Regions from separate parts of the Streptococcus sp. KHUD_012 genome, predicted to be linked through region 2. Evidence: predicted binding sites of a transcription regulator. Region 2 holds the regulator's gene; the other holds the start of a gene.
The links. The regulator HrcA, encoded in region 2, represses chaperone genes, less so after heat shock. The targets are predictions, from matches to a motif close to TTAGCACTCNNNNNNNNNGAGTGCTAA.
Positions count from the first base shown of each region.

Region 1 (4,424 bases), 150 kb from region 2:
TCGCTACGGAAGCGGCGTTTTGAAGGGCTGAACGGCTCACTTTAACTGGGTCGATGATTCCTGCATCAATCATATTCACCCATTCACCTGTTGCAGCATTGAAACCTGTTCCGACTTCGGCATTTTTCAAGCGATCAATCACAATAGATCCTTCGTAACCGGCATTGTGGGCAATTTGGCGCACTGGCTCTTCCAAAGCACGAAGAACGATATTGCGTCCTGTTGCTTCATCCCCTTCTAATTCAAGGGCTGCGACTGCAGAGATGACATTGACAAGAGCTGTACCACCTCCGGCAACGATCCCTTCTTCAACGGCTGCGCGAGTCGCATTAAGGGCATCTTCGATACGGAGTTTCATTTCTTTCAATTCTGTTTCTGTTGCAGCACCAACCTTGATTACGGCAACGCCACCAGACAATTTAGCCAAACGTTCTTGTAATTTTTCACGGTCAAATTCAGAGGTTGTGGTTTCGATTTGTGACTTGATGACCGCCACACGGTTAGCGATCGCTTCTGGGTTACCAGAACCTTCGACAATGACGGTACTGTCTTTATCAACTGAAACTTTAGCTGCTTGACCAAGTGCTTCAATGGTTGCATCTTTCAATTCCAAACCAAGATCATCTGTAATGACTGTACCACCTGTCAAGATGGCGATATCTTCTAGCATAGCTTTACGGCGATCTCCAAATCCTGGTGCCTTAACAGCTACAACATTAAATGTACCACGGATCTTGTTCAAGACAAGCGTTGGAAGAGCTTCGCCATCCACATCATCTGCGATGATCAAGAGCGGACGGTTGCTTTGAAGAATACTTTCCAACAAGGGCAAGATTTCTTGGATATTTGAGATCTTCTTGTCAGTAATCAAAATATATGGGTTTTCAAGATCGGCTACCATTTTTTCATTATCCGTCACCATGTATTGTGAGAGGTAACCACGATCAAACTGCATGCCTTCAACCACTTCAAGCTCGGTTTCCATTCCACGAGACTCTTCAATGGTGATGACCCCATCTTTGCCAACTTTTTCCATGGCTTCTGAGATATATTCACCAACTTTTTCAGAACGCGAAGACACAGCAGCTACTTGAGCAATGGCTTCCTTGCTGGACACTGGAATCGCAGTGTTTTTCAATGCTTCTACTGCTGTTGCAACAGCAGTCTCGATCCCACGGCGGATGCCGATTGGGTTAGCACCTGCAGTGACGTTTTTGATCCCTTCACGAACGATAGCTTGGGTCAAAACAGTCGCAGTCGTTGTACCGTCACCTGCGATATCATTGGTCTTAGAAGCCACTTCTGATACCAATTTGGCACCCATATTTTCAAAATGGTCTTCCAATTCGATTTCTTTGGCGATGGTCACCCCATCATTTGTGATCAAAGGCGAACCAAATGATTTTTCAAGAACCACATTGCGTCCTTTAGGGCCCAACGTAACTTTCACTGTATCTGCTAAGACATCGACACCACGAACCATTGCAGAACGTGCATCTGATGAAAATTTAATATCCTTTGCCATTTCTCTTACCTCTTTCTTCTCTTACTCTACAATTGCAAGAATGTTTGATGTTCCAACGATGGTGTAGGTTTCTTCCCCATCTTTAACTTCAATTCCTGCATGGCTTTCAACCAAAACTTGATCTCCTGCTTTCACAGCTGGGGCAATCAGTTCACCACTTAGGGTACGCACACCCTCACCAACGGCCACTACTTCAGCTGTTTTTGTATCAGCCTTGCTCGCACCTGCGAGGACAAAGCCACCAACTGTCTGTTCTTTTTCTTCTATTTTTAAGACCACGCGGTCTCCTAATGGTTTTAACATGTTTATTCCTCCATACGTGTTTTTAGCACTCTTCATACTCAAGTGCTAACTTATGTTTCTATTGTATCACTTGGTCAGAAATAGTCAAGAAAAAAACACCTCAAAAAGAGATGAGATGTTTCTAAAATTTCAATTTAAAATTGTCAATTTTTGATTGAAATCATCGATCACTTTTTGAAGATTGATCCGCCCGCGGTAGATGCCATATCCAAAAACAATCATGCCTAAAATTCCAACCAAGGCTAGTAAAATCCCGAGGATCAAGAGTGGGAGGAAACTTTTGTGAAAGAGATAGATCAATACCACACCAATACTGGCAATGATAAAGAGTAAGCTGAACCAACGACCAAGGTTTTCAAGCATGTGGCGTTGGTAGTTGATTTCTGTTTCATATCCATTGACAAGTTCTTGTTTTGTAACCATGGGATTCCTCCTGATAAAAATTGAGAATGAAGTGCAAGTAAAGGAGGTCAATTCACTTCATTCTCAAAAACTCCTACTAGCAAATTTGTTTTTTCTTTTCCTTAGTATTTAAGATGTGGATCAAAGATACCAAGGGCAACACCGATCAAAGCCACTACAACGAGAAGTAACATGACTTTGTTTGGTGAAATTTTTTTCTTAGACATCAACCACCAGCAAAGAGTGATGAAGGCTGCTGTCAAGAGACCTGGATAAACACCATCGATCTTTTCTTGGATGTTCAAGAAGACTTTTCCTTCAGCATTCTTGAATTGAAGGGCTGTTGTAACAGATACCCAAGTAGCTGCTACGGCACCGATAACCATACCACCGACAACGCTGATCGCTTTACGAAGAGCTTGTCCTTTTGGTCCTACAAGGAATTCAACGGCTTTATCCCCTAATTGGTAACCTTTGAAGAAGGCAAAGCGCATACCAAAGTAGACTAAGAGGTTCCATACGACGATGTAGAAGAGAGCACCAGCGACGTTACCACCTTTAGAAAGTCCAAGGGCAATCCCCAAGAGAACTGGAATCAAGGTACCAACGACCAATGAGTCACCAATACCAGCGATTGGTCCCATCAAACCGGCACGCATACCGTTGATGGTTTCGCCATCTACTGCATCTCCGTTTGCACGCGCTTCTTCCAAACCAGCTGTGATCCCTACAACAAGAGATCCAAGTTGTGGTTCAGTGTTGAAGAAGGCCGTATAGGTTTGCATAGCATCCTTTTGTTCTTCTTTGGTGTCATACATTTCTTCTACGATTGGAAGCATAGAAGTCAAGTACCCGAAGGTTTGCATATGTTCTTGAGAGAAACAAGTCAAATGACCATAATACCAATGATGGAATGCTTTTGCTAATGTTTTCTTTGAAATTTTCTTTCTATCAGCCATTTTAAATATCCTCCTCATCATCGTCTAGGTCCACCACTCCGGCTGGAGCAGCTTTCATCGATTTGATCACTTCAAGTTCATAGTAGATTACTGCAAAGATTAATGAAACAACGGCACTGGATACCAAGTTCAATCCGAGAGATTTTGCCAAGGTAAATCCAACAAAGAATGGAATGAAGTCAGTTGCTTCTGTAACAATTTGTTTCAACAAGATGGCAATACCGACACATGGGAGAAGAGCACCGACTGTAAAGAGGGCTTTCATCCAGTAACCATCCATAGGAAGGTATTGTTTCATCAAATCAACCATGTTTTCACCGTATTTGGTGATAATCATTGTTGGAAGGAAAGAGAAGAGGAAGTGAGAGATCCAAGGGTAAACCCAGTCAACTGCGTAGAGTTTTTTGAAGTTTCCTTCTTCAACGGCTTTCCAACCAATGTGTTGCCAAACCAAGTTCATAGTAGCGGTACCGTAGAAAAGAACTGTACCGATTGTCCCAACGGCTGCACCGATTGGAGCTGCAGCTGCGGCGATTCCAGCTTCATCTGTGATGTTATTAGCATGCACAAACAAGATAGCAAGAGGAACACCGATGTAAGAGATGGCACGCACATCGGCAGATACGGTACCACCAGGTGTTACCAAGGCGATATAAACGACTTGAAGGGCAACCCCGACCATAATACCGGTTGTCACATCTCCAAGAATTAAACCTGAAATCAACCCACCGATCAAAGGACGACCGAGTGTATAGTTCCCGATACTGGAACCTCCCATACCAGGCATTGAAGACAAGCTGGCGAAAATACCAAGCAAGATTGCTTGAATCCATGAAATTGTCATAACAAACGCTCCTTTTGTTTGTAAATTTATTTACCTAACAGATAAGACTGTTAGTTTTAAAAACCAAATTTTGATTTGAAATCATCCCAATAACCGATGGAAACATCTGGCAACAATTGGAATTTCACCTTGTAGCCTGCTGCTTGAATGGCTTGGAAGGCTTCTGCTTCTTCCTGAGTGATGGATTGGTTATTCCCCAATTTCACAGCTCCAGGACGATCATTTGCAGGGCCAACAATGATTTCTTTGACATCACCTGGGACAAACCCTTGGTCGACCAAAATTTCCTTCATATCGATTGGATTTTTGGTGATCAAGAAGTAACGACTATCTGATTCTGTTACTTTTGCTGATTTTTCTTTAAAGGCTTCCTTTGTCCATACAAAGGTTT
Region 1 is NZ_CP159355.1:2,076,160-2,080,583, forward strand. It holds gene groL (chaperonin GroEL) at 1-1,525, opposite strand, end outside; gene groES (co-chaperone GroES) at 1,547-1,828, opposite strand; gene ABVF55_RS10095 (hypothetical protein) at 1,958-2,251, opposite strand; gene ABVF55_RS10100 (PTS system mannose/fructose/sorbose family transporter subunit IID) at 2,353-3,207, opposite strand; gene ABVF55_RS10105 (PTS mannose/fructose/sorbose/N-acetylgalactosamine transporter subunit IIC) at 3,191-4,033, opposite strand; gene ABVF55_RS10110 (PTS system mannose/fructose/N-acetylgalactosamine-transporter subunit IIB) at 4,090-4,424, opposite strand, start outside.
Region 1: a site for HrcA is predicted at 1,851-1,877, ahead of groES (co-chaperone GroES). Genes of this name have one in related genera too.

Region 2 (4,424 bases):
AATGCCTTGGTGGTCAGCCATAGTTGGACCATTCAGACCTTGGTTTGCTTGATCGAAGGAAAACCAAATCTCAATCTGCCTCTTTCAAACGGTAGTGCTACCCTTGTAGAATATGAAGATGGAAAATTGACGGTTAAGGAAGTTGGAGATAGCAGTTACCGTGAGGTCGGTGAAAGCATGCAAGAATCCTAGTCCATAATGAAAGGCTGACCCTTTGGTCATGGCCTTTTCTTTTTCACAAAACTTGTAAGAGCTTTCCTACTTTCTTTTTGCAAAAAATGATATAATGAAAGAGATACATACGGAGGTAATACAATGACAAAAACCAGATTATATATTGCTCGTCATGGAAAAACCATGTTTAATACCATTGGGCGGGCACAGGGCTGGTCAGACACTCCGCTGACAGAAGCAGGAGAGCGTGGAATTCGAGAATTAGGACTTGGTCTCAAGGAAGCTGGGCTTTCTTTTGAAGAGGCTGTTTCGAGTGATTCTGGACGCACCATTCAAACTATGGGAATTATTCTTCAAGAACTTGGTCTGACAGGAAAAATCCCTTATCGTTATGACAAACGGATCCGCGAGTGGTGTTTTGGTAGTTTTGACGGTGCTTATGATGGTGATCTCTTTATGGGGGTCTTACCTCGTGTCTTTAAGGTCGATGATTTCCATCAGTTGAGCCTAATGGAGTTAGCAGAAGGAATCGTCGAAGTGGATACCACTGGTTGGGCTGAATCCTGGGGAACCTTGAGTGGCCGGATCCTAGAAGGATTTGAAGCTATCGCAAAAGAGGTCGAAGCAGCTGGCGGTGGTAATGCTATTGTGGTTAGCCATGGCATGACGATTACGACCTTGATTTATCTCATCGATCCAAAAGCGGTCGAAGAATTAGTCTTGGACAACGGAAGCGTAACGGTTTTGTCTTATGAAGATAGCGCCTTTCATATTGAAAAGATTGGGGATCTATCTTATCGTAAGGTTGGAGCAAAACTCCTAGAGGATGGTCATGACGAATAAGTATAGACGCGCACGAAAAAAACGTAAGAAATGGTGGCCTTACCTATTGAGTTTCTTTCTTCTTGTGGTCCTTGGATCGGGAATTGGTGCTTACTTAGCGAAGCCAAGCTTGTTTTCAGGGCTTCAGTTTTGGAAGGCTAAAAAAACAGCTGTAACGACTCCCTCTTCTTCTAAGAAAAAGAAAGAAAAATCAGATTTACCAGCCGTTTCGACAAAAGACTGGCAGTTGATCTTGGTCAATCGTGATAATGTGAAGCCTGAGTTGAACCCACAATTGACAGATGTGGATGCTATCAAAGTGGATAGTCGGATTGTAGAACCAACTCGTCAATTTTTAGAAGCGGCTCGAAAAATTGCCCCAGAAGAAACCTTGATATCAGGCTATCGAAGTGTGGCCGAGCAAACAGAGCTCTATAATGAGCGTGTTGCGCAACTAGAGGCTAGCGGCCTTTCGCACGAAGAAGCTGAAAAGCAGGTGCAGACCCAGGTACAGGTCCCTGGTGCGAGTGAACACCAGACAGGACTTGCCATTGATATGAGTGTCGAAGCTGGCCAAAGTGATGAGTTGGGCATGCAGCTGGCTGCCATCGCACCGCAATATGGCTTTGTGCTTCGCTACCCAGATGGGAAGAGCAACATCACGGGTGTGAATTTTGAGAATTGGCATTTCCGTTATGTTGGCGTAGAAAATGCTCAGTATATGGCCAAGCATCAGCTAGTATTGGAAGAATATATTCAGCTATTGAAAAAAGCTGGCAAATAAGAGGAGATTTACTTCTCTAGGTCTTAAGAATGATTTTTAGCACTCTTGAAAAAAGAGTGCTAATTTTTTGGATTTTTCTCTTGACTTTCTTTTGGATGGGTGTATAATAGAATCATGGTTTAGCACTTGAGTGTTTAGAGTGCTAAAAAATGAAAGAGAGGTGAGGTCATGGTTACAGAACGTCAAAATGAGATTCTCAATCTTGTTGTCGATATCTTTACCAAGACCCACGAACCAGTCGGTTCAAAAGCGCTACAAGATGTCATTCAATCCAGTAGTGCGACCATTCGAAATGACATGGCTGCTCTCGAAAAGCAAGGCTTACTAGAAAAAGCCCACACTTCGAGTGGACGGCTGCCTAGCCGAGCTGGTTTCCAATATTTTGTTCAGAACTCGCTTGATCTAGAGCTGATTGATGAGCAAGATGTCTACCAGGTGGTGAAAGCCTTTGATTTCGAAGCCTTTAAGTTAGACGATATCTTGGATGCTACGGCCAAGTTACTAGCCCAGATGACGGGTTACACCGCAGTGATTCAGGATGTTGAACCGACACGTCAGCGCTTGACTGGTTTTGAAATTGTTCCATTATCCAATCACGATGCCTTAGCAGTTCTGACCTTGGATGAATCAAAGCCTGTCACCGTCCAGTTTGCCATTCCAAAGAATTTCTTAACCAGTGACTTGGAAATCTTCCATCAGCTGGTTCAAGAACGCTTCATTGGAAATACAGTTTTGGATATCCACTACCGCTTGCGGACGGAGATTCCACAGATTGTACAGCGCTATTTCAAGACGACAGACAATGTGCTGGATCTCTTTGATTACGTCTTCTCGCAACTGTTTCAAGAACTGGTCTTTGTAGAAGGAAAGGTTTCATCATTAACCTACGCCGATCTTCAGACCTATCAGTTCTTAGACAATCCCCAACATGTGGCCTTGGAGTTGCGAGGGGGAATGCCAGAAGACCAAATGACCCAGATCCTGGTTGCGGAATCCCAAGAGAAGGCCTTGAAAAATGTGACAGTGATTAGTCACAAGTTCTTAGTTCCTTATCGTGGGATGGCCCTCATGCATGTGATCGGTCCCGTAGAGATGGACTACAGGCGTGTGATAAGCCTGGTCAATGTTATCGGCCGAGTACTGGTCATGAAGTTGACGGATTACTACCGTTACCTCAATAGCAACCATTATGAAGTAAATTAAGACCAAATGAAAGGGGTGTATGCCTTGACAGAAGATATCAAAAAAGAAGACGTGAAAGAAGAGGAAGTTGCCCAAACAACTGAAGAAGTTGTAGAGGAAAGCAACCAACCTTCTGAGTTAGAAGAAGCACAAGCGCGTGCCGAAGAATTTGAAAACAAATACCTTCGTGCTCATGCAGAAATGCAAAATATTCAGCGCCGTGCTAATGAAGAACGTCAACAATTACAAAAATACCGTAGCCAAGATTTGGCAAAAGCGATCTTACCATCACTGGACAACCTCGAACGTGCCCTTGCCGTAGAAGGATTGACAGATGATGTGAAGAAGGGCTTAGAAATGGTCCAAGAAAGTTTGGTACATGCTCTGAAAGAAGAAGGAATTGAAGAAATTCCAGCGGACGGAGCCTTTGACCATAACTACCACATGGCCATCCAAACCTTGCCTGCAGATGACGAACATCCAGCAGACACCATCGCACAAGTCTTCCAAAAAGGCTACAAACTCCATGACCGCATCCTACGCCCAGCCATGGTAGTGGTTTATAACTAGGCAATTCTGACGGTAGCTAAAGCAACTCGTCAGAAAACGGCAATCGCTATGGCGTTTGCCTAGCCTCCTTACTAACTCGTCGTCGAAATAATATCGATTTCGACTCCTCGTGTCGTAACATAATAGAAACCTTGTCCGAAACGACACTAAACTATGAAAGAAAGATAAACAATGGTTCAGCTTTACCAATAGTGAGCGAAGCGAACCAAAGGCGATACTCTTCGCCGTGGCGCTATCTTCGCAAACTTTGAGACATTAGGCTCAAAGTTTAGTCAAAGAGATTGACGAAGTCAAGCTCTGACGGCGTCGCCACTTAAGAAGAGTATCAAAAAGAAAAAAAGAAGATAAAACTTAAGGAGAAAAACATATGTCTAAAATTATCGGTATTGACTTAGGTACAACAAACTCAGCAGTGGCAGTTCTTGAAGGAACTGAATCAAAAATCATCGCAAACCCAGAAGGAAACCGCACGACTCCATCTGTTGTGTCATTCAAAAATGGTGAAATCATCGTTGGTGACGCTGCAAAACGTCAAGCAGTCACAAACCCAGATACAGTGATCTCTATCAAATCTAAGATGGGAACTTCTGAAAAAGTTTCTGCTAACGGCAAAGAATACACTCCACAAGAAATCTCAGCTATGATTCTTCAATACTTGAAAGGTTACGCTGAAGATTATCTTGGTGAAAAAGTAACCAAAGCAGTTATCACAGTTCCAGCTTACTTCAACGATGCTCAACGTCAAGCAACTAAAGACGCTGGTAAAATCGCTGGCCTTGAAGTAGAACGTATTGTCAACGAACCAACTGCAGCAGCCCTTGCTTATGGTTTGGATAAGACTGATAAAGAAGAAAAAATCTTGGTATTCGACCTTGGTGGTGGTACATTCGAC
Region 2 is NZ_CP159355.1:1,929,847-1,934,270, reverse strand. It holds gene ABVF55_RS09420 (histidine phosphatase family protein) at 1-192, shown strand, start outside; gene ABVF55_RS09415 (histidine phosphatase family protein) at 316-1,017, shown strand; gene ABVF55_RS09410 (M15 family metallopeptidase) at 1,007-1,780, shown strand; gene hrcA (heat-inducible transcriptional repressor HrcA) at 1,949-2,983, shown strand; gene grpE (nucleotide exchange factor GrpE) at 3,008-3,532, shown strand; gene dnaK (molecular chaperone DnaK) at 3,900-4,424, shown strand, end outside.